Regions from separate parts of the Pseudomonas sp. NPDC089996 genome, predicted to be linked through region 3. Evidence: predicted binding sites of a transcription regulator. Region 3 holds the regulator's gene; each other region holds the start of a gene.

The links. Region 3 encodes sigma-54, which starts transcription at its own class of promoters, with help from an activator protein. Its sites were predicted from a motif close to ANTGGCATNNANNTTGCTNT; they were not measured.
Region 1: glnA (type I glutamate--ammonia ligase) is a predicted target of sigma-54. The motif match lies at 986-1,005, and genes of this name have one in related genera.
Region 2: ACIPW4_RS14140 (CmpA/NrtA family ABC transporter substrate-binding protein) is a predicted target of sigma-54. The motif match lies at 5,130-5,149, and genes of this name have one in related genera.

The regions. Positions count from the first base shown of each region.
Region 1 is NZ_JBIVGA010000004.1:309,603-315,636, forward strand. Features, by position in the region: gene thiI (tRNA uracil 4-sulfurtransferase ThiI) at 1-612, opposite strand, end outside; gene glnA (type I glutamate--ammonia ligase) at 1,103-2,509, shown strand; gene ACIPW4_RS09240 (chorismate mutase) at 2,661-3,203, shown strand; gene glnL (nitrogen regulation protein NR(II)) at 3,478-4,563, shown strand; gene ntrC (nitrogen regulation protein NR(I)) at 4,560-5,996, shown strand.
Region 2 is NZ_JBIVGA010000007.1:93,598-99,631, forward strand. Features, by position in the region: gene ACIPW4_RS14120 (diguanylate cyclase) at 1-875, opposite strand, end outside; gene rlmKL (bifunctional 23S rRNA (guanine(2069)-N(7))-methyltransferase RlmK/23S rRNA (guanine(2445)-N(2))-methyltransferase RlmL) at 970-3,162, opposite strand; gene rmf (ribosome modulation factor) at 3,726-3,941, shown strand; gene ACIPW4_RS14135 (quinone-dependent dihydroorotate dehydrogenase) at 4,038-5,063, opposite strand; gene ACIPW4_RS14140 (CmpA/NrtA family ABC transporter substrate-binding protein) at 5,191-6,034, shown strand, end outside.
Region 3 is NZ_JBIVGA010000003.1:300,299-306,332, forward strand. Features, by position in the region: gene lptA (lipopolysaccharide transport periplasmic protein LptA) at 1-110, shown strand, start outside; gene lptB (LPS export ABC transporter ATP-binding protein) at 111-836, shown strand; gene ACIPW4_RS06900 (RNA polymerase factor sigma-54) at 1,012-2,505, shown strand; gene hpf (ribosome hibernation-promoting factor, HPF/YfiA family) at 2,584-2,892, shown strand; gene ptsN (PTS IIA-like nitrogen regulatory protein PtsN) at 2,905-3,369, shown strand; gene rapZ (RNase adapter RapZ) at 3,372-4,226, shown strand; gene ACIPW4_RS06920 (HPr family phosphocarrier protein) at 4,247-4,519, shown strand; gene ACIPW4_RS06925 (ZIP family metal transporter) at 4,683-5,576, opposite strand; gene ACIPW4_RS06930 (superoxide dismutase) at 5,588-6,034, opposite strand, start outside.

The sequences.
Region 1 (6,034 bases), on a different contig from region 3:
CAGGCCGCGACGCATCATCTGGTAGGCCGCCACAGTGGAGTCGAACCCACCGGACATCAGCACCAGGGTCTGCTCCAGGGCACCCAGCGGGTAGCCGCCAATGCCGTTGTGCTGGTTGTGGATCACGTACAGGCGCTGGTCACGGATCTCCATTCGCACCACGACTTCGGGCGTCTTCAGGTCGATGCCGGCGGCGCCGCACTGCTGGCGCAGCTGGCTGCCGACGTAGCGGTCGACGTCCATCGAGGTGAAGTCGTGATGGCCGCCGCGCTTGCAGCGCACGGAGAAGCGCTTGCCGGCCAGCAGGTGGCCGAAGTGCTGCTTGCACTTGGCGACGATGTCGTCGAAGTCGCCCAGCGGGTATTCCTCGACCTGCAGGAAGTGGGTGATCCCCGGGGTGCAGGTGAGGCGCTCGATCATCTCGCGCTGGACCTTCTCGTCCTCGACGCGGGTGACCACCTCGAGATTGTCCCAGACACCATCGACCGCGAGCTCTGGATCGAGATCCTTGAGCACGTTGCGGATGTTCTTGCCGAGCTGGCGAATGAAGCGCTTGCGCACTGGCCGGCTCTTGATGGTGATTTCTGGGAAGACTTTGACGATAAGTTTCATTGGTTAACAGCGCGCGCAGGGCCTGCCGAAAATGTGGGGCGCGAATTATAGCGGAAACTGCTCAGGATTTGACCAACTTTTGATCAGAAGCTTTCAGATAAATGCAGCAGCCGTTTTTTGTGCCGCCTGTCCCGGCCCTTTCGCGGGCACGCCCGCTCCCACAGGGACACCACAAGTTTCGAGGGGTTTGAAATTCCTGTGGGAGCGGGCGCGCCCGCGAAGAGGCCCTCAAAAAATGCACACAACGCCACGCATGCACGCTTTTGGTGCACCACCAGTAAGAATCGCCTCGTAAGGGTGCACTTTTTAGTCCGGCTCCACCGCCAAATGCCCACAAACGCCCCCTTTTATCTCGCCCTCGCCATTTTCGGGCACTGGCATGCAATTTGCTCCCTTGTGAGGCAGGTAAGCTTGGCCGACTATCCGCGCCCGGCAACACCCTTTTTCCAGAGCAGCGGCTCACCGCGCTCTAGACCCTCCGGAGGACAACATGTCGAAGTCGGTTCAACTCATCAAAGATCATGACGTCAAGTGGATTGATCTGCGTTTCACGGACACCAAGGGCGTACAGCATCACGTGACCATGCCGGCGCGCGATGGCCTGGACGAAGACTTCTTCGAAGTCGGCAAGATGTTCGACGGCTCCTCCATCGCTGGCTGGAAAGGCATCGAAGCGTCCGACATGATCCTGATGCCAGTCGACGAGACTGCCGTACTGGACCCGTTCACCGAAGAGCCGACCCTGATCATCACCTGCGACATCGTCGACCCTTCGAGCATGCAGGGCTACGATCGCGACCCACGTGCGATCGCCAAGCGCGCCGAAGAGTACCTGAAGAGCACCGGCATCGGTGACACCGTATTCGCAGGCCCGGAGCCAGAGTTCTTCATCTTCGACGAAGTGAAGTTCAAGTCGGACATCTCCGGCTCGATGTTCAAGATCTTCTCCGAGCAAGGCTCGTGGATGTCTGACGCTGACGTGGAAGGCGGCAACAAAGGCCACCGTCCAGGTGTCAAAGGCGGCTACTTCCCGGTTCCGCCGTTCGACCACGACCACGAAATCCGTACTGCCATGTGCAACGCACTGGAAGAAATGGGCCAGACCGTTGAAGTTCACCACCACGAAGTGGCGACTGCCGGCCAGAACGAAATCGGCGTCAAGTTCAACACCCTGGTGAAGAAGGCTGACGAAGTACAGGCCCTGAAATACGTCGTGCACAACGTTGCCGACGCTTACGGCCGTACCGCTACCTTCATGCCGAAGCCACTGTACGGCGACAACGGCTCGGGCATGCACGTACACATGTCGATCTGGAAAGAAGGCAAGAACACCTTCTCCGGTGAAGGCTATGCCGGCCTGTCCGAAACCGCCCTGTACTTCATCGGCGGCATCATCAAGCACGGCAAGGCCCTGAACGGGTTCACCAACCCGTCGACCAACTCGTACAAGCGTCTGGTCCCAGGCTTCGAAGCCCCGGTAATGCTGGCCTACTCGGCCCGTAACCGTTCCGCCTCGATCCGTATTCCTTACGTCGGCAGCCCGAAAGCCCGCCGTATCGAAGCACGCTTCCCGGACCCATCGGCCAACCCGTACCTGGCCTTTGCGGCCCTGCTGATGGCTGGCCTGGACGGCATCCAGAACAAGATCCACCCAGGCGATGCTGCCGACAAGAACCTGTACGACCTGCCGCCAGAAGAAGCCAAGGACATCCCGCAAGTGTGCGGCAGCCTGAAAGAAGCCCTGGAAGAGCTGGATAAAGGCCGTGCGTTCCTGACCAAGGGTGGCGTGTTCTCCGACGACTTCATCGATGCCTTCATCGAGCTGAAGAGCGAAGAAGAAATCAAGGTCCGCACCTTCGTGCACCCGCTGGAATACGAGCTGTACTACAGCTGCTGATCTGATCGGCGCCTGGCGTCGATGAGCTGATCAAGACGGCCTCCTTCGGGAGGCCGTTTGTATTTCTGCCTTCAGTAACTTCGGAAGGCTCCTACCCCGCGCAACACGCCAGCTCCTGCACACTCGGACCTTTATCTCACGGAGGTTCATCATGCGTCCTTTGCCCCTCATTGCAGCCGCCACCCTTGCCCTGACCGGCTGTGCGGCATCAGACCCCACACACCCTGCCTTTGGCCCATTACTCGAGGCCATCGAGCACCGCCTCGACCTGGCGCAAGCCGTCGCCCTGCACAAGTGGGACAAGGGCCAGCCGGTCCAGGCAAGCCAACGCGAACAACAGGTGCTATCCAGTGTTCGCGCTGCCGCGCCAGCCCATGGCCTGGCCCCGGAGCGCGCCGAGGCGTTCTTCACCGACCAGATCGAAGCCAACAAGCTGGTGCAGTACACGTTGCTTTTCCATTGGCATCGCCTGGGCGCTGCACCCGATACGCCACGCAGCGACCTTCAGCGTGAGGTGCGCCCCCAACTGGATCAACTGCAGGCCCTGCTACTCACTCAACTGGCAGATTTTGAACGAGAGAAACCGCAAGACTGCGCCGCCATGCTGGCCACTGCTGTGGCAAATCGGCCCGTGGAAAGCCTGACCCGGCAAGCCTTGATTCGCGCAACCGGCCAACTGTGCGATAAACCCTGAACCCTCTATGCTCTATATTGGTGCATCGAAAGAACCGATGCCCTTCGATGCACCCCAAAAGAGGTCACAAGAATCGATTTATCAGGGCATTCTGGTCCGAATATGCGCATATTCAGGCCTTTATCAGCTAAATCCGCTTCTTTTCGGAGCCTTGGTTTGTTTCTTGCATTTTCCTGTGAAGAGACCGGGAAGAGACCGGCATCAGCGGATCCACCGCGCGCCCGGCCGTAGCCGCGCCTTGCCTGACAAGCGCCAAAAGAGGTCGACACGCCCTATGACCATCAGCGATGCACAGCACCGTCTGCTTCTGGACAACCTGACCACCGCAACGCTTCTGCTCAATGCCGAGCTGCGCCTGGAATACATGAACCCGGCCGCGGAAATGCTCCTGGCCGTCAGCGGCCAGCGCAGCCACGGGCAGTTCATCAGCGAGCTGTTCACCGAGTCGACCGAGGCGCTCAACTCGCTGCGCCAGGCCGTGGAACAGGCGCACCCGTTCACCAAGCGTGAAGCGCAGCTGACCTCGCTGACCGGGCAGACCATCACCGTCGACTATGCGGTGACGCCGATCCTGCACCTGGGCACTACCTTGCTGCTGCTGGAGGTGCATCCACGTGACCGCCTGCTGCGCATCACCAAGGAAGAAGCCCAGCTGAGCAAGCAGGAAACCACCAAGATGCTGGTGCGTGGCCTGGCCCACGAGATCAAGAATCCGCTCGGCGGCATCCGCGGCGCCGCGCAGTTGTTGGCCCGCGAACTGCCCGAAGATGACCTGCGCGATTACACCAACGTGATCATCGAAGAGGCCGACCGCCTGCGCAACCTGGTCGATCGCATGCTTGGCTCGAACAAACTGCCGTCGCTGGCCATGACCAACATTCACGAGGTGCTGGAGCGGGTCTGCAGCCTGGTGGAAGCCGAGAGCCAGGGCTGCATCACCTTGGTGCGCGACTACGACCCAAGCCTGCCGGACGTGCTGATCGACCGCGAGCAGATGATCCAGGCCGTGCTCAACATCGTGCGCAATGCGATGCAGGCAATCAGTTCGCAGAACGAGCTGCGTCTGGGCCGCATCAGCCTGCGCAGCCGCGCCGTGCGTCAGTTCACCATCGGCCATGTGCGCCATCGCCTGGCGGCACGTATCGAGATCATCGACAACGGCCCAGGCATCCCCGCGGAACTGCAGGACACGCTTTTCTATCCCATGGTCAGTGGACGCCCGGACGGTACCGGGCTCGGCCTGGCCATTACCCAGAACATCATCAGCCAGCACCAGGGCCTGATCGAGTGTGAAAGCCACGCAGGGCACACCGCCTTCTCGATCTTCCTGCCCCTGGAACAAGGAGCCACCGCCTCATGAGCCGAAGTGAAACCGTATGGATCGTCGATGATGATCGCTCCATCCGCTGGGTGCTGGAAAAAGCCCTGCAACAGGAAGGCATGACCACCCAGAGCTTCGACAGCGCCGATGGCGTGATGGGCCGCCTGGCGCGCCAGCAGCCGGATGTGATCATTTCCGACATTCGCATGCCCGGCGCCAGCGGCCTCGACCTGCTGGCGCAGATCCGCGAGCAGCATCCGCGCCTGCCGGTCATCATCATGACTGCCCATTCCGACCTGGACAGCGCCGTGGCGTCCTATCAGGGCGGTGCCTTCGAGTACCTGCCCAAGCCGTTCGACGTCGACGAAGCGGTTTCGCTGGTCAAACGTGCCAATCAGCATGCCCAGGAGCAGCAAGGCCTGGATGTACCGCAGGCCCTGGCCCGCACCCCGGAAATCATCGGCGAAGCGCCGGCGATGCAGGAAGTGTTTCGCGCCATCGGCCGCCTGAGCCACTCAAACATCACCGTGCTGATCAACGGTGAGTCCGGCACCGGCAAAGAGCTGGTGGCGCACGCCCTGCACCGCCACAGCCCGCGTGCTGCATCGCCGTTCATCGCCCTCAACATGGCCGCCATCCCCAAGGACCTGATGGAGTCGGAGCTGTTCGGCCACGAGAAAGGCGCCTTTACCGGCGCGGCCAATCTGCGTCGCGGGCGCTTCGAGCAGGCCGACGGCGGTACCTTGTTTCTCGACGAGATCGGCGACATGCCCGCTGATACCCAGACCCGCCTGTTGCGGGTTCTGGCCGATGGCGAGTTCTACCGCGTGGGTGGCCACGTCCCGGTCAAGGTCGATGTGCGCATCATTGCAGCGACTCACCAGAACCTCGAGTCGCTGGTAACGGCCGGCAAGTTCCGTGAAGACTTGTTCCACCGCCTCAACGTGATCCGCATCCATATTCCACGCTTGTCCGACCGCCGCGAGGACATCCCGGCGCTGGCCCGCCACTTCCTCGGCCGCGCCGCTCAGGAACTGGCCGTCGAGCCGAAGCTGCTCAAGCCGGAAACCGAAGAATTCATCCGCAACCTGCCGTGGCCGGGTAACGTGCGCCAGCTGGAGAACACCTGCCGCTGGATCACCGTGATGGCCTCCAGCCGTGAAGTGCTGATCGGCGACCTGCCACCTGAGCTGCTGAACCTGCCACAGGACGCAGCGCCGGTGACCAACTGGGAACAGGCGCTGCGCCAGTGGGCTGACCAGGCCTTGGCGCGTGGCCAGTCGAACCTGCTCGACAGCGCGGTGCCCAGTTTCGAACGGATCATGATCGAGACGGCGCTCAAGCACACCGCCGGGCGGCGACGTGATGCGGCGGTGTTGCTGGGCTGGGGGCGCAATACCCTGACCCGCAAGATCAAGGAGCTGGGGATGAATGTGGATGGGGGGGATGATGAAGAGGGTGATGATCACTGATTAAGCGTTTCGCCTGCTGGACCCCTGGGGCTGCTTTG
Region 2 (6,034 bases), on a different contig from region 3:
TCAGCAAGGTGCAGTAACTGCGTATTGACCAACGCCAGCGCAGCCATCGGGTTCTGCGAATCGAACAGCACTTCATGGCCATCGCGCCCGCTCGGGTCGATGATACGCACCACCAGGTTGTCATCCGCAGCCACGGGCAGGCCTTCAGTGAGGATCTGGCGGATGTTCAGCAAGGCCATGACATAGCCCGCTGGCGGGCCACCCGGTCGTGCGTCGGAAAACACCGGCGCAACCATCAGCAGCCCACGGCTATGGTCGGGAGCGACGTTTATCACGTCCAGCGGCTCGGAAACAGCCATGCTGCCTGGCCGAAGCGCCCGCACCAAGGCCTGCTCGCGGGCCGGCTGGCTGCGAAGGTCAAGCCCGTAGGGTTGCCCCTGCAATGTGTCGGCTTGTGTGTAAAGCACCGGATAGTAATGGTCGCGCCTTGGCGAAGGGTGCCAGTTGCCTGCAGCATCCAGCTCGCGGATCAGGTAGACCTGAGCCAGCCAGGCACTGGCCTGGCGCTCGAACTCGCGCCGCTGGCCGACCTCGACCCGCGGCGCCCAGGAATAGGCCTGGGTTCGCTGCAGCAATGGCCGGGCATAGCCATCGAATTCGTTGGGAGTAATTTCGTTGGAGTAGGTAAAGAAGCGCCGCAAGCCATCCAGGCGTTGCTCCTGGTCGTCGAAACGTTCGGCGATGCGGCTATAGCGCTCGCTGGCCAGCAGCTCGAAGCGCTGGCGCAACTGCTGCTTGTAGAATGCCTGCGCGGCCAGCGCCAGGGCGGCCGACAGCAGAACGCCGGCCACCAACGTCACCAGCGCCACCGCCCAGGCAGCCATCGCCTCGCTGCACAAGCCCAGCACCTTCGCACGCACGCCCCACTTCGACATAGACCGATCTCATCACGTCAGCGTCCTGCGAATTCTCTGGCCCTGTGCAGAGTTATAGCTATTGGCCATTAGGCGCGCAATGCGCCTCGTCGAATTAACGCAATTGCAGGCGCCAAGCGCGGTGGATGCGGTTGTTGCGGGCGAAATCCGGGTCCAGGGTCTGGGCGCTGATTTCTTCCACCGCATAGCGCGTGCTCACATGCTCATCGAGTTGGAACTTACGGAAGTTGTTGGAGAAATACAGCACGCCACCGGGTGCCAGGCGAGCCATGGCCAGGTCGAGCAGTTGCACATGGTCGCGCTGAACATCGAACACCCCTTCCATGCGTTTGGAGTTGGAGAAGGTCGGCGGGTCGATGAAGATCAGGTCGTAGTCGTCGCGGTTGGCTTCCAGCCAAGCCATGACATCGCCCTGCTCCAGGCGGTTACGCTCGGAGAAGCCGTTCAGCGACAGGTTGCGCCGCGCCCAGTCCAGGTAGGTTTTCGACAGGTCGACACTGGTAGTGCTGCGCGCACCGCCCTTGGCCGCATGCACGGTGGCAGTGGCGGTGTAGCAAAACAGGTTGAGGAAACGCTTGCCGTTGGCCTCGCGCTGGATGCGCATGCGCATCGGCCGATGGTCGAGGAACAGCCCGGTGTCGAGGTAATCGGTGAGGTTGACCAGCAACTTCACGCCGCCTTCGCTGACCTCCTGGAAACGCCCTTCGGTAGCCTGACGCTCGTACTGGCGTGTGCCGCTCTGGCGCTCGCGGCGCTTGAGCACCACACGCTGCGGGTCGATATTCAGTGCCTGGGGTATCGCCGCCAGGGCATCCAGCAAGCGCGCCTGGGCCTTGTCCGGGTCGATCGAACGGGGGGCTGCGTATTCCTGCACGTGCACCCAGTCCTGATAGAGGTCGACGGCCAAGGCATACTCAGGCATGTCCGCATCGTACAAGCGGTAGCAGTCGACCTGCTCACGGCGGGCCCATTTGCCGAGCTGCTTGAGGTTTTTCTGCAAGCGGTTGGCGAACATCTGCGCGCCTTCCGACAAGCGTGCCGGCTCGCTTGCCACTGCTGCAGGGCTGCGGGCCTCGCCATGATCGGCCTGGGCTTCGCGACGCTCGCCGGTGACGAACTGGTCAGGCTGGACCTTGAACAGCAGCAGCTTGCACGGCAAGGCGCCGTTCCAGAAGGCATATTGCTTGTGGCTGCGGATGCCCATGCGCTTGCCCAGCTCCGGCGCGCCTGTGAACACCGCCGCCTCCCAGCCCATGCAGGCCTGGCGCAGGCGCTCGCCAACGTTCTGGTAGAGGTACAACAGGCTGGCCTCGTCACCCAGGCGCTCGCCGTAGGGCGGGTTGCTGATGACCAGGCCTTTCTGGTTCTGGTCCGGGCGCGGCTCGAAGGTGCTGACTTCGCCCTGGTAGATCTTCACCCAGTCGCCCAGGCCTGCGCGCTCGACGTTGTTGCGCCCCGGCTGGATCAGCCGCGGGTCGGCTTCATAACCGCGGATCCACAGTGGCGGCTTGGCCAGGCCAGCCTGCGCGCGGGCCTGACCCTCTTCGTGGACCTTGCGCCAGGTGGCGGGTACGTGGCCCAGCCAAGCACTGAAGCCCCAACGCTCACGCTTGAGGTTGGGGGCAATGTCGGCGGCGATCATGGCCGCTTCCACCAGGAAGGTACCTACACCGCACATCGGGTCGGCCAAGGCACCACCTTCGGCGGCAATGCGCGGCCAGCCGGCGCGGATCAGCACCGCAGCCGCCAGGTTTTCCTTCAGCGGCGCGGCACCTTGCTGCAAGCGGTATCCGCGCTGGTGCAGGCTGTGGCCGGACAGGTCAAGGGAGAGGATCGCTTCGCCACGGTCCAGGCGCAGGTGCACGCGCACATCCGGGTCGACCTTTTCCACCGACGGGCGCAGGCCCTCACGGTTGCGCAGCTTGTCGACGATTGCGTCCTTGACCTTGAGCGCACCGAAGTGGGTGTTGTCGATACCTGAACCATGGCCGCTGAATTCCACGGCCAGGGTGCCGTCGGCGGCCAGATGGTCGGCCCAGTCGACGGCGTGCACGCCATCGTAGAGCTCGTCTGCGTTCTTCATCGAGAAGCGCTTGAGTACCAGCAACACGCGGTTTGCCAGGCGCGACCAGAGGCACAGGCGGTAGGCGGTTTCCATGTCGGCGGCGCCACGAATGGCCGAGGTGTGCTCACGCACTTCGTCCAGGCCGAGGCCTCGGGCCTCTTCGGCAAGCAGGCCTTCCAGGCCTTTGGGGCAGGTGAGATAGAGTTCGAAACGGTCCGACATGAGTATTCCAGCGCCTTGGGCTATGTAAGTGACGAGGCGACGCATCGCCTTGCCGATGTTTGCCCGAACGCCCTTCCAGCAAGCGTCCGAGTGGCCTTCCCCGCTGCATCATCGCAGGCGGGTGAGCCGGGCCGCCTGATCCATCTGCCGCTCGCCAGGGGGCAAAAACAGCTTAGATCATCAGGCAGTACCAATAGATTCCGTCGACTGAAGGACAGATGTGACCCTTCGTCGCATTACTGAATATTTCTGTCACGCCGCCGCAACGCTGGCGAAATGACGTCAAGGTTCGGCAAACCCCGATCAGAGCAGGCTCAACGTCAAACAAGGTTGAGTCGCATTTATTTACTTATCCTCTCACCCTTGGAAAGGTTACGTGCTTATGACAAATCGATCATTCACACGGTGACCTGCATTCGATAGAACTGGTCTCAGGCCGCTTCGCAACGAGGCGGCACTTTCAGCTCGCCACGCCGGCAGCGAGCGCAAACCGGCAGAAAGACTCTGCCCGGCCTCGGAGAGGCCGACGGGACATTACAGTCAACAAGTGAGGGCAACACCCTATGAGAAGACTTAAGCGTGATCCGTTGGAAAGAGCATATTCACGTGGCTACCAATACGGGGTCACCGGCAAATCCCGCGAACTTTGCCCCTTTACTCTTCCTTCAGTTCGCCAAGCCTGGATCAACGGCTGGCGCGAAGGGCGCGGTGATAACTGGGACGGAATGACTGGCACCGCTGGCATCCATAGACTCAACGAAAATCACGCCGTTGGCTGAACGAGGACACTGAATTCGAGTTACCATGCGCGCCCCATCCGGGCGGCGGGCTACGGCCCAGGGGCCCCTTGACGGGGCCCTTTTTTATGCCTGCCTTCAGGCCTTGGGCATTGCCGCGATCGCATCTACCGCCTCGCGAATCAGCGCCGGCCCCCTGTAGATGAAGCCTGAATAGATCTGCACCAGGCTCGCCCCGGCGGCGATCTTCTCTGCCGCATGACGGCCTTCGGTGATGCCACCGGCGGCGATGATCGGCAGCTTGCCACCCAGCTCGCCAGCCAGCACCTTCACAATGTGCGTACTCTTCTCGAGCACTGGCGCGCCCGACAGGCCACCGGCCTCACCTCCATGCTCAAGTGCTTCGACGCCCTCGCGACCCAGGGTGGTGTTGGTGGCAATCACCGCATCCATCCCCGACTCCATCAGCGCTGCAGCCACCAGTGCGGTTTCCTCGTCGCTCATGTCCGGTGCAATCTTGATCGCCAACGGCACGCGCTTGCCATGTGCCGCAGCCAGCTGCTCTCGGCGTTCGGCCAGGGCATCGAGCAACTGCTTGAGCGAGTCGCCGAACTGCAGGCTGCGCAGGCCAGGAGTGTTCGGCGAGCTGACATTGACGGTGATGTAGCTGGCTTCGGTATAGACCTTGTCCAGGCAGATCAGGTAGTCATCGACCGCACGTTCGACCGGTGTATCGAAGTTCTTGCCGATATTGATCCCCAGCACCCCGTCGTAGCGCGAAGCGCGCACACGCTCGAGCAGATGATCGACGCCCAGGTTGTTGAAGCCCATGCGATTGATGATCGCCGTCGCCTGCGGCAGGCGGAACAGCCGCGGCTTGGGGTTGCCAGGCTGCGCGCGCGGGGTCACGGTGCCGATCTCGACGAAGCCGAAGCCCAGCTGGGCAAAGCCGTCGATGGCTGCGCCGTTCTTGTCCAGGCCCGCCGCCAGCCCCACCGGGTTGGCGAAGTTCAGACCCATCACATTCACCGGCAACGCGGCCGGCTGCTTGCACAGCACACCGTTGAGCCCAAGCCGGCCACCGGCGCCGATCAGGTCCAGGGACAGGTCATGGGAGGTTTCCGGGGAAAGCTTGAACAGCAGCTGGCGGGCCAGGGTATACATGGGCGGGGAAGACTCGGGGTGAGTGAGGCAGCGATTATAGCCAGCGCGCGCCCGGCATGACAGGGGCTTGGCACATGGGTTGCTACTTCACCTGCCTACAGCCTATTCAGTACGGGCGAGGACCTTCGTGAATACAGCACCTCTAGCTTGGGTAAACGGAAGCGACGCACCGGAAAAACCCAGCCTCAACATCGGCTACATGGCCCTGACCGATTGCGCCTCGGTGGTGGTCGCCGCCACCCAGGGCTTCGCCCAGCAATACGGCCTGACCCTCAACCTCAGGCGCCAGGGCTCCTGGGCCGGCTTGCGCGACAAGCTGGTCAGCGGCGAGCTGGACGCCGCCCACTGCCTCTATGGCCTGGTCTACGCCGTGCACCTGGGCATTGGTGGCGTGCCAGCCAGCGACATGGCAGTGCTCATGGGGCTCAACCGCAATGCCCAGGCCATCAACCTGTCTGCAGCCCTGCAGCACAAGGGCGTGACCAGCCCTGAGGCACTGGCCCAGCTGGTGCACCAGCACGGCGCACGGTTGACCTTAGCCCAGACCTTCCCTACCGGTACCCACGCCATGTGGCTGTATTACTGGCTGGCCAGCCAAGGCATCCACCCGCTGCACGACGTCAACAGCGTGGTCGTGCCACCGGCACAGATGGCAGCGCATATCCAGGCCGGGCGCATCGACGGGTTCTGTGCCGGCGAGCCATGGGCGGCTGCCGCCGTGAGCCAGGGCCAGGGTTTCACCCTGGCCACCAGCCAGTCGATCTGGCCCGACCACCCCGAGAAGGTATTGGCCTGTACCCGCACATTCGTCGAGCATTACCCCAACAGCGCACGCGCGCTGGTCAAGGCGGTGCTCGCAGCCAGCCGCTTCATCGAACAAAGCCCGGAGAACCTGCGCAGCACCGCGCAGTTGCTGAGCGGCAGCCCTTACCTGGACACCCCGCTGGAAAACGTTGCGCCGCGCCTGCTGG
Region 3 (6,034 bases):
TCGTCTACAACACCAAGACCCAGGTTGCGACCGCCGGTCGTGGTGGCAACGTGACTCAGCCACGTCAGCGCATCGACATGGTGATCCAGCCGAAGAAGAAGGCCGAGTAAATGGCAACCCTCAAAGCCCAGCACCTGGCCAAGAGCTACAAGGGGCGGCAAGTCGTGCGCGATGTCAGCCTGTCGATCGACAGCGGGCAGATCGTCGGCCTGCTCGGCCCCAACGGCGCCGGCAAGACCACCTGCTTCTACATGATCGTCGGCCTGGTCCAGGCCGACCAGGGGCGCGTGCTGATCGATAACCTCGATGTCAGCCACCAGCCCATGCACGGCCGCGCCCGCGCCGGCATCGGCTACCTGCCGCAGGAAGCCTCGATCTTCCGCAAGCTGTCGGTGGCCGACAACATCATGGCCATTCTCGAGACCCGCAAGGACATCGACCGCGAAGGCCGGCGCAAAGAGCTGGAAAGCCTGCTGCAGGAGTTCCACATCAGCCACATTCGCGACAACCTCGGCATGAGCCTTTCCGGTGGCGAGCGCCGCCGGGTCGAAATTGCCCGCGCCCTGGCCACCGCACCCAAGTTCATCCTGCTGGACGAACCCTTTGCCGGTGTCGATCCGATCTCCGTGGGCGACATCAAGCAGATCATCCACCACCTCAAGGCCAAGGGTATCGGTGTACTGATTACCGACCACAACGTCCGTGAAACCCTGGATATCTGCGAGACAGCCTACATTGTCAATGACGGTCAACTGATCGCCGAAGGTGACGCCGAGACCATTCTGGCCAACGACCTGGTCAAGGAGGTCTACCTGGGCCACGAGTTCCGACTCTGACCCTGTAACCTGCCGGGAGTGCTGGCTTTCACGCCCTGTCGGGGCTTAAGTTGTTACAGCACTCTAGGCAAACGCTACAATTTAAGGCATAAAACTTGCTTGAAATTGGCGCTCCGGCGCCCTCGTGTAGTGGATGGCGCATGCGCGCCGGCGAACAAGGTATTAAGCCCCAGCCATGAAACCATCGCTCGTCCTAAAAATGGGCCAGCAACTGACGATGACACCGCAGTTGCAACAGGCCATCCGCCTGCTTCAGCTCTCTACCCTGGACCTCCAGCAGGAAATCCAGGAAGCGCTGGAGTCCAATCCGATGCTCGAACGTCAGGAAGACGGCGACGACTTCGACAACAGCGACCCGATGGCGGACAACGCCGAAAACAAGCCGGTCGCCGAAGTCCAGGACAACAGCTTCCAGGAAAGCACCAGCAGTGCCGAAACCCTGGAAGACGGTGAGTGGAGCGAGCGAATCCCCAACGAGCTGCCAGTCGACACCGCCTGGGAAGACATCTACCAGACCAGCGCCAGCAGCCTGCCGAGCAACGACGACGACGAGTGGGACTTCACCACCCGCACATCTGCCGGCGAGAGCCTGCAGAGTCATCTGCTGTGGCAGTTGAACCTCGCACCGATGTCCGATACCGACCGCCTGATCGCCGTCACCCTGATCGACAGCATCAACGGCCAGGGCTACCTGGAAGACACCCTCGAAGAAATCTGCGCAGGCTTCGACCCGGAGCTGGACATCGAGCTCGACGAGGTCGAAGCGGTACTGCACCGCATCCAGCAGTTCGAACCCGCCGGCGTCGGCGCCCGCACCCTGGGTGAATGCCTGCTGCTGCAATTGCGCCAGCTGCCCGCCAGCACACCGTGGATGGCCGAAGCACAGCGCCTGGTCACCGACTTCATCGACCTGCTCGGCGGCCGCGACTACAGCCAGCTGATGCGCCGCATGAAGCTTAAGGAAGACGAGCTGCGCCAGGTGATCGAGCTGGTGCAGAGCCTCAACCCGCGGCCAGGTTCGCAAATCGAGTCGAGCGAGCCGGAATACGTGGTACCAGACGTGATCGTGCGCAAGGACAGCGAACGCTGGCTGGTCGAGCTGAACCAGGAGGCGATCCCGCGCCTGCGTGTCAACCCGCAGTACGCCGGCTTCGTACGCCGCGCCGACACCAGCGCCGATAACACCTTCATGCGCAACCAGTTGCAGGAGGCGCGCTGGTTCATCAAGAGCCTGCAAAGCCGCAACGAAACACTGATGAAGGTCGCCACGCAGATTGTCGAGCACCAGCGCGGCTTCCTCGATCACGGCGACGAAGCGATGAAGCCGTTGGTCCTGCACGACATCGCGGAAGCGGTTGGCATGCATGAGTCGACCATTTCGCGGGTGACCACGCAGAAATACATGCACACCCCGCGCGGCATCTACGAACTGAAATACTTTTTCTCCAGCCACGTGAGTACCGCCGAAGGCGGAGAATGCTCGTCTACGGCGATCCGCGCGATCATCAAGAAACTGGTTGCAGCGGAAAATCAGAAAAAGCCATTGAGTGACAGCAAGATCGCTGGTTTACTGGAGGCACAAGGCATCCAGGTAGCCCGTCGCACCGTCGCCAAGTACCGCGAGTCCCTCGGCATCGCACCGTCGAGCGAGCGCAAGCGACTGATGTAGCCCCCGGATGTGCCACAGCGTTTGTGGGGCAGGTGCAATACCTGCCTCTTTATGCACGGGCAACAAAGGAGAAGCTGTATGCAAGTCAATATCAGTGGACAGCATGTAGAAGTCACCCAGCCACTGCGCGATTACGTGCTTGAAAAGCTCGCCCGCGTGGAAAGTCACTTCGACAAGATCACCAACGTGCAGGTCATCATGAAAGTCGAGAAACTGCAGCAGAAGGTCGAGGCGACCCTGCAGATTCCAGGCGGTGAAGTGGTTGCCAACGCGGAACACGAAGACATGTATGCAGCAATCGACGCCTTGGCCGACAAGCTCGACCGCCAACTGAAAAAACACAAGGAAAAACAGCAAAGCCTGCTGCAAGGTGCAGCCGCCCGCTGATCCCTCTCATCCATGATCCGACTTGAAACCATCCTGACCCCCGGCCGTTCCCTTGTGAACGTGCCGGGCGGCAGCAAGAAGCGCGCCCTGGAAAAGGTCGCCAACCTGATTGCCGAGCAAGTACCCGAGCTTGCGATGCAAGACGTCTTCGAAAAACTCATCGCTCGCGAAAAACTGGGCTCGACCGGCTTTGGCAATGGCATTGCCATTCCCCACTGCCGGCTGGAAGGTTGCGACTCCCCGGTAAGTGCCCTGCTGCACCTGGATGCGCCGATCGACTACGACGCCATCGATGGCGCCCCGGTTGATCTGCTGTTCGTGCTGCTGGTACCTGAGGCGGCTACCGACGCCCATCTTGAACTGCTACGCCAGATCGCCAGCATGCTGGATCGCAAGGAGGTCCGTGATCGCCTGCGTGCCGCCGGCAGCAGCGACGCCCTGTTCCAGGTTGTCCTGGACGCACAGAACGAGCACTGAACATGCGCCTGATCATCGTCAGCGGCCGGTCCGGCTCCGGCAAGAGCACCGCCCTCGACGTGCTGGAAGACAACGGTTTCTATTGCATCGACAATCTGCCCGCCGGGCTGCTGCCGCAGCTGGCGGAAAATGCATTGATCAATACCGAGCTGCTGCAACCCAAGGTGGCGGTATCGATCGATGCGCGCAATCTGCCCAGCCACCTGTCGCGCTTCCCCGAACTGCTGGGGGAAGCCCGAGGGCGCCACATCCAATGTGACGTGCTGTTTCTGGATGCCGACGAAGACACCTTGCTCAAGCGTTTCTCGGAAACCCGTCGGCGCCACCCGCTGACCAACGCCAATCGGTCGCTGGCCGAAGCGATCCGCGTTGAAAGCGAACTGCTGGGGCCGATCGCCGACCTGGCCGACCTGAAGATCGACACCACCAGCCTCAATCTCTACCAGTTGCGCGATTCGATCAAACTGCGCCTGCTCAACCAGCCCGAGCCCGGCACCGCCTTCCTGGTCGAGTCGTTCGGCTTCAAGCGCGGTATGCCGGTGGATGCTGACCTGGTGTTCGACGTACGCTGCCTGCCCAACCCCTACTGGAAGCCGGAACTGCGCGATCATTCCGGGCTGGAACAACCGGTCATCGATTACCTGGCCGCACAACCGGATGTCGAAGAAATGTTCAACGACATTTCCAGCTACTTGCTCAAATGGCTGCCACGCTTTGCTGCCAGCAACCGCGCCTATGTCACCATCGCCATTGGCTGCACAGGGGGCCACCACCGCTCGGTCTACATCACCGAACGCCTCGGCCAGCTGCTGCAACAATCCCTGAAGAACGTCCAGGTCCGCCACCGCGACCTCTAGCCCACAGGATCCACCGCACGATGCCCGCCCGCGAAATCACCATCATCAACAAGCTGGGCCTGCATGCCCGGGCGGCCGCCAAGTTCGTCGGTGTAGCCGGCAAATACCCCTGCCAGGTCCGCGTCGGCCGCGCGCCCGACAAGCTGGTGGACGGCAAGAGCATCATGGCGGTGATGATGCTGGCTGCCGGCAAAGGCACCCAGGTACACCTGCTTACCGAAGGGGAGCAGGATAACGACGCCCTGGAAGCGCTGGTGGCGCTGATCGACAACTTCTTCGACGAGGGCGAGTAAGCCCAAAGACGGCCCAGAATCTGTAGGAGCGGCCTTGTGTCGCGAAAGGGCCGCAGAGCGGCCCCAGGATTTCGACATGGGCGCAAAGATCGCCGGGGCCGCTCTGCGGCCCTTTCGCGACACAAGGCCGCTCCTACAGGGACCGCGCCGGGCTCACGGCGAATCACGACATCGCCGTATCCATCACCATCATCAGGCAGAAGCCGATGCACAGCCCTAGGCTGGCCAGGCGGTGATGCCCATTGCTGCGCGACTCGGGAATGATCTCCTGGGTCACCACCAGCAGCATCGCCCCAGCCGCACAGGCCAGGCCCACCGGCAACAGAAACGCTGCCATGTTCACCAGCCAGGCGCAGATCACTGCTGCCAGTGGCTCGACCAGGCCAGAGGCGGCGCCGATCAGGAACGCCTTGAACCTTGGCATCCCCGCCCCGGCCAGCACCAGCGCTATCACCAGCCCTTCGGGAACATCCTGCAGGGCAATGCCCATCGCAAGGCTGTCGGCGTCGGCCATGCCGCCCCCGGCTGACACACCGATGGCCATGCCCTCAGGGATGTTGTGGGCAATTATGGCGATCACGAACAACCAGATCCGCGCGGCGATCACTGGCTGATTCTCGGAGCCCACCAATGCTTCCGGCGAAGCACCGGAAACCTTGAGGTCGACCAGGAACAGGCACAGAGCGCCGAGCATCAGGCCAAAGCTGATCAGGCCACCGGCGCCCCAAGGGCTGAAACCAATGGCCTGGGCGGCATCCAGCCCGGGGATGATCAGGGAGAACGCCGTGGCCGCCAGCATCACCCCTGCCCCGAACCCCAGCAAGGTATCGGCCAGGGCGACCGGCATGTTGCGAATCACCAGCACCGGTACCGCACCCAGGGCCGTCCCCAGCGCACACAATGCACCGCCCTCAAGGGCACGCAGCATCCGCGGTTCCAGGTCCAGCCAGGCAATGCCACGGGCCAGCAGCAGCGCAGTGCCTGCCAGCAACAGCAAGGTACCCAGCGCCAGCCGGAACAGGCGCACACTGCTGACAGACATCACCTCAGAGCGCATACCGGTACGACTCACTTCAAGGCTTCGTGATAGCGGCGATTCACATCCGCCCAGTCAATTACGTTGTAGAAAGCGCCGATGTATTCCGGACGACGGTTCTGATACTTGAGGTAGTAGGCGTGCTCCCACACGTCCAGGCCGAGGATCGGCGTGTTGCCATGCATCAGCGGACTGTCCTGGTTACCACTGCTTTCCACCACCAGTCGCTTCTGCGGAGTCACGCTCAGCCAGGCCCAGCCACTGCCAAAACGGGTCAGCGCAGCCTTGGTGAAGGCTTCCTTGAACGCCTCGAACCCACCGAGCTCGGCGTCGATGGCCGCAGCCACCTCGCCTTGTGGTTGACCACCGCCTTGAGGCGACATGACGGTCCAGAACAGGCTGTGGTTGGCGTGGCCACCACCATGGTTGGTGACCGGCCCGCGCAGGTTCTCAGGCAACGTGCCGACCGCGCCAACCAG